DNA from 2 places in the Corynebacterium anserum genome. Region 1 is predicted to be linked to the other one. Evidence: riboswitches for the same ligand, from Rfam matches in the RefSeq annotation. Region 1 holds a riboswitch; the other holds the start of a gene.
What was found. Region 1 has a riboswitch for thiamine pyrophosphate ahead of thiM (hydroxyethylthiazole kinase). Riboswitches for the same ligand answer to the same signal wherever they lie in the genome.
Positions count from the first base shown of each region.

Region 1 (3,125 bases):
TGAAGACGGTAATCTGCCGAATCTGAAGAAGGCTCTGGTCGTGGAGGGCGCGGGCGCTATTGTTGGCGGCGCTTCTTCTGCTTCTTCGAATACTGTCTATGTGGATTCCGCTGCAGGCATAGCTGATGGTGCGCGTACCGGCTTAGCCAATGTTGTCACCGGCGTGCTGTTCTTGGCCGCGATGTTCCTTACCCCGCTGTATGAGATTGTGCCGATTGAGGCGGCAGCGCCGGTATTGGTCGTCGTTGGTGCGTTGATGATGCAGCAGATCACTGAGATTGATTTCCACAAATTCCACATTGCTCTGCCCGCGTTTTTGACCATCGTAATCATGCCGTTTACATACTCCATCGCCAATGGCATTGGCGTGGGCTTCATCGCTTATGTGGTGATGGGAATTTTCGCCGGAAACGCCAAGAAGATTCACCCGTTGCTCTACATTGTTGCGGCGTTGTTTGTTGTGTACTTTGCCATCGATCCTGTGATGGGCGCGCTGGACTAGGAACGTTTATTCCTCGTCCACTTCCTCCCTGATCTCTCTGTATTGGTTTCCCGCTCTAGCTCTTCATCACTTCTTCACCGCTGTTTCCTTGTACAAGCCCCTTCGGGTAGCGTGTGGCGCATGTCATACGCTTCCGAGGGGTTTAGTACTGTCCGGATCGAGGACCCGACCGATCCCCGTCTTGACGATGTTCGGGATCTCAATTCTTCCGATCACCGTCCAGACTTGCCAGAAGGCAAAGGGTTGGTGATAGCGGAAGGGCCGCTAGCCGTACCTCGACTGCTGTGTTCGCGTTACCCGGTGCGTTGCGTGGTGGGTTTCCGCAAAAAGCTGGCGGCTCTTCTCGACGCCACCCAGCCCCAGTCGCAGTCCTATGACCCTGAATTAGCAACGGCATTGCGTGGGGTGACCATGTATGAGGTGAGCCGCGAAACCCTCAAGGAAGTAGTGGGTTTTGATATGCACCGCGGATTGCTGGCAGCTGCTGATCGGATAGAAGAACGCGGTGTGGAAGCAGTTCTGGATGCCGTGGACAGTGAAAGCGAGGGCGGCGAAGATGAGTACCCCGAAGCAAAGCCACGCGTGATATGTGTCGTGGAAGGCGTGGGGGATCACGAGAATATCGGAAGTATTTTCCGTAACGCAGCTGGCTTGGGCGTGGAGGCCGTCTTATTTGGAGCGGGTAGCGCAGACCCTCTGTTCCGCCGTTCTGTGCGGGTGAGTATGGGTCACGTGCTGCGTGTACCCTTCGCCCGATTCCCTGGAACTATCACGACGTGGCAGCAGGATCTGGCGTGGCTGCGCAACCGTGGCTACACCATTGTGGCAATGACGCCCTATGCAGACAAAACGCTGGCGGAGGCGCTGGATGGCGTCGTCAATAAAAAGAAAATCGCGATTATGGTCGGGGCAGAAGGGCCAGGCCTCACTGAGCACGCGATGCGGGCGGCAGACGTGCGAGCCAAGATTCCGATGGAAACGGGCACGGATTCTCTCAACGTAGCGACAGCTGCAGCTATCGGTTTTTATGCAGCCAGGAGCCTCTCAAGCGCACATATTTATGCGGAGGCTGGCACTCACTAGCGGAGTGTTGAGCTGAACCCAGGGGTGCTAAGTGACTCACATTGTTCTGATGGTTTGCTAGCATGGCCGGAAGTGACGTGGGGTGCGTCCGGCATGACGAGCTGGACGCTGAGATCACACCCATTGAACCTGCTCTAGTTCGAACTAGCGAAGGAACTGTCCATGCATGTACTTTCGTGCGCAATAGAACAAATGCGCCGCCAAGCTCCACTCGTCCAATGTTTGACCAACTCTGTGGTCATGGAAGTCACCGCGAACGTTCTGCTCGCGGCTGGGGCACAGCCAGCAATGGTTGATACGCCAGAAGAATCCTTTCAGTTTGCCCAGCTCGCCTCCGGCGTTCTACTGAATTCCGGTACCCCCAGTGCGCATCAGTACGAAGGCATGCGGGAGGCGGTGCGAGGTGCACGGGAAGCTGATACCCCGTGGGTGCTTGACCCCGTTGGTGCAGGAGCGCTACAACGCCGTACCGAATTTCTGCACCAGATTGTTACAGAGAACCCGACCGCCATTAGAGGTAATGCCTCCGAAATCATCGCCTTAGCTGGTATGGGGCACGGCGGTCGAGGAGTAGATTCCACTGACGGCGTCGAAGCTGCAGCGGAAGCCGCAAGGGCTTTGGCGCGTACCACTGGTGGAGTTGTGGCTGTGTCCGGTCCAAAGGATCTCATCGTTTCTGAAGGGCGCGTGACATGGGTACACAGCGGACACGCGATGTTGCAAAAAGTCATCGGCACCGGCTGTTCTCTAGGCGCACTGACCGCTGCCTATTTAGGCGTCACCCGTGGTGGCTCTCTACCAGAAGACGATGGCCGTGAGTTATCGCACCATGACCTTGTAGTCGCTGCGCATGCACACACAGGAGCCGCAGCACAACTCGCTATGTACGGCAGGACTCAAAGCGGAAAAGCCGTGCCGGACGGGCCTGGGACTTTCGCCGCTGCCTGGTTGGACGGTCTGTTCCAACTCACCCCTGAAGAGATGGTGGATCTCGTCAGCATCGAAGAGACCACCGAAGAGATATAGGGGCGCGTGATGTCCACACAACAGACCTCGCACAACGCGACTCCGGATTTTGGCGTGTATTTGGTGACCGATCCATACCTTGGCGGAGGCCCAGAGAACGTGCCCGATATTGTGGCTGCCGCGATCGAAGGAGGGGTGCGCACAGTCCAACTGCGGGATAAAGACGCCACAGAATCTCAGATCACCGAACGTGCCGAAGAACTTTTGCAGCGTATCGGCGGCCGCATCCCCCTATTCATTGATGATCGCCTCGAGGTAGCTCAAAAACTAGGCATTCACTTGCACATTGGCCAGACCGATGTGCCTTATGTCTACGCGCGTCGGGTTTTACCGGATCACCTCATGATCGGGTTGAGTGCGTCGACAAAAGATCAGATAGATGCCGTGGCCGAGCAATGCGCCGAGGCGGGGGTTGCGCTTCCTGATCTCATCGGCATTGGTCCGGTCTTCCCCACGACCACTAAAGAAGACGCAGCAGATGCTTGCGGTGTGGAGCATCTTGGGGAGGTGGCCC
Region 1 covers NZ_CP046883.1:496,344-499,468, forward strand. Annotated here, with positions in the region: gene GP473_RS01980 (NCS2 family permease) at 1-502, shown strand, start outside; gene GP473_RS01985 (TrmH family RNA methyltransferase) at 623-1,585, shown strand; TPP riboswitch at 1,654-1,759, shown strand; gene thiM (hydroxyethylthiazole kinase) at 1,748-2,611, shown strand; partial or broken gene GP473_RS02000 (bifunctional hydroxymethylpyrimidine kinase/phosphomethylpyrimidine kinase) at 2,621-3,125, shown strand, end outside.

Region 2 (3,125 bases), 910 kb from region 1:
TGCGGCAGATATGGCAACGACAGGGATCACCCCACATGAGCACCCAGTGGCTTTATTACGTTCCTACCTAGACGTTTGGCATGAGAGGAAGGGCGGGGGTCCGGCAGTGGTGGCGTCGGAACAACTTCTTCACATCCCGGACGGGACGAGGGTGAGAGTGGCCGGAGTAGTAACCCACAGACAGCGCCCGTTAACAGCCGGAGGTGTGGTGTTCCTCGGTATGGAAGACGAGACTGGGCTGGCGAACATCATGATCAGTCGAGGTCTGTGGGCGCGCCACAAAGTAGTGGCTTTGAGCAGTCGTCTGGTGGTGATCCGCGGCATTGTGCACAACGCGGAGGGAGCGGCGAGCGTGAGTGCAGACCTCATCGAACCAGTTGAGCCAGAGCTAGAATGGGCCCGCCAGCTGGAAGTGCGCGCACGTGACTTCAGATAGTCGCACTAACCGAGCAGAGGCATGGCCTATGACCAGCGTGGAGCTTTGACACTGCTGTGCAAGGTAAGGAAAATCGGACGCGTGAATTGTCAGTCCTCCGCCAAATACTATCGCCGTCGGCGCATCGCTGCCGGGGGAGTGGCGGCAATCGTTATAGCCGGTGCTGCAGGATGCGGTGTAGGGCTTCAAAAGCTCACGGGATGGACAGCGCAGGAATGGCAACCGCACGCCTCAACCACGGAATCCGCTGGGCCCAGCACCCCGGCGCAGGCAGTGCCACGCCTGAAAAAGGAACACGCGCCAAAGATCGCACCAGTAGTGCGTGACTCGCACAATGCCGCCCCCCTGAATGATGCTCCGAAGCCAGGAAAGCAGGGTACTGTAACCTTCGAATCGGCAGGAGCTACCCGCTCCGCGATCATCCATGTGCCACAATCTGCGGCGCAGGGTCGCCCCATGCCATTGATCCTGGCTTTTCATGGCTACGGCGAGGGGCCGAAGACGATGGCAAAATACGCAGGGCTTAACGGGGCATGGGGAGACACTGGCACGCAGGAAGCGCTCGTTGTGTATCCAGCCGGGTTGAACAAGGCATGGGAAGGAGCGCCGTACTCCACCTCCAAGCCGGGCCAGGATGTGCGTTTCATCCGCGAGCTCCTCGACGCGCTCAGTGCAACCTATGCAATCGATGGCAATCGCGTGTATTCCGTCGGAATGTCTAACGGTGGCGGCTTTGCTGTGATGCTGGCGTGTGAAATGCCAGAACAATTCGCTGCGATCGCGAGCGTCTCCGGTGCCTACTATCCGGACACGTGGGCGAGCTGTGCCACGGCGCAATCTAATGCCAAAGACCCCTCTTCCATCCGTTTCGTACCGGGAACACCCATCCCATTCCTGGAGATACATGGACGGCGGGATGAAACCATCAAATACAACGGTGGGCGGCGTCACGATACAGCCTACGTATCTGCCATGAGACTCAGTAGCTTGTTCGCTGGGCGTTCGGGGTGCTTCGGAGCCCCGCACTCCGTTGCCGTGACTGACAAAATCACTCGCGTGGCATGGAGCGATTGTCAGGCGGGTGCAGAGGTTATGCATCTGGGCATTGACGATGGGGGTCACACGTGGATGGGAGACGACCGCGGTCTCGCTGGTACCGGCGAGGCACAAGCGGGCAGCAAAAGCTTAACGACACGCAAGAGTGAGCGCACTACCCGCGTGATTACGGCCACGGAGGAAGTTTTAGCTTTCTTTGAACGTCATCGTCGTGTGGTAGGTTAGCTTTCGCACAATTAAATACATCGCATTTTCACGGGAGTCCACGGCATGTGTGGGCTGAGAGGGTAGACCGCAAATGCAGGTCCCGACCGTCAGAACCTGATCCGGCTCATACCGGCGAGAGGGAGAGTTATGAACCAATTTTCTGCAACCGTCACGAAACGCAGTATGACGTGGCGGGTAGTTGACATCGTTATCGCAGCTGTTCTGGGAGTAGCTTGCGGTCTTATTTTCTGGGTGTGGAACAGCATCGGCGGCACTGGAACCACTGTGTTCGACGCCATCACCCCTGGACTCGGAGGCCTGTTCCTTGGCATATGGCTCATCGGAGGGCTCATTGGCGGGTTGATCATCCGCAAACCCGGAGCGGCATTGTTCGTGGAGCTACTCGCCGCGAGCGTGTCGGCGGGTATCGGAAACCAGTGGGGGATCGAAACCCTGTACTCGGGCTTAGCCCAGGGTATTGGAGCGGAGCTCGTATTCCTTATTTTCGCCTACAAGCGTTATCAGCTTTCGGTGGCCATGCTCTCCGGTATGAGTGCCGCCGCATGTGAGTGGGTCATGGAGCTGTTTGTCACCGGAAATCTGGCAAAGTCTGTTTCCTACAACCTCGTGTACCTGATCTGTATGCTCATCTCTGGCGCCATTGTGGCCGGAGTGCTGAGTTTTTATGTGGTGAAGGGACTGGCCGCCACTGGCGCGTTGGATCGCTTCGCTGTGGGGCGCGAGCGCCAGGCATTGGTGTAAATGGCTGGGCGGATCACAGCCCGCGGATTTGGTTGGCGCCACAGCGGGCGCAAAGACCCTGTCTTTTCTGGCCTTGATCTTGATATTGAGCCGGGAGAGCGAGTGCTGTTACTCGGAGCTTCCGGGTCGGGTAAATCCACTCTTCTGGCGGGCATCGCCGGTGTGCTGGGAGATGAAGAGGATGGCATTCGCGTGGGCACCATAACGGTGGATACGCGGGTGGGAATGGTGCTGCAGGATCCTGACTCTCAGGTCATCGCCCACACCGTCGGCGATGACGTGGTATTTGGTTGCGAGAATTTCTGCGTGCCGCGTGAACAGATGTGGGAACGGGCGCGCCGGGCGATCGAGGTGGTAGGGCTTAATCTCCCCTTCGAGCATCCGACCCGTGCCCTGTCCGGGGGTCAGAAGCAACGCCTCGCTTTGGCAGGCGTGTTGGCGATGGAACCCGGCGTTATTGTCCTCGACGAGCCCACAGCCAACCTCGATCCACACGGGGTTATTGAGGTTCGCGACGCCGTATTGCGTGCCGTTGAAGCGACGGGGGCGACGCTCGTTGTGGTGGAACATCGCACCGAGATATGGCTGGATCACGTGGATCGGGTTCTGCTCATGGGAACCGACGACACGGGGCGAAGTGGGAGGATCCTGGCAGATGGCGCCC
Region 2 covers NZ_CP046883.1:1,794,804-1,797,928, reverse strand. Annotated here, with positions in the region: gene GP473_RS07515 (error-prone DNA polymerase) at 1-436, shown strand, start outside; gene GP473_RS07510 (CE1 family esterase) at 518-1,717, shown strand; TPP riboswitch at 1,738-1,858, shown strand; gene GP473_RS07505 (ECF transporter S component) at 1,847-2,461, shown strand; gene GP473_RS07500 (ABC transporter ATP-binding protein) at 2,462-3,125, shown strand, end outside.
Region 2: another riboswitch for thiamine pyrophosphate. It lies ahead of GP473_RS07505 (ECF transporter S component); the one in region 1 lies ahead of thiM (hydroxyethylthiazole kinase).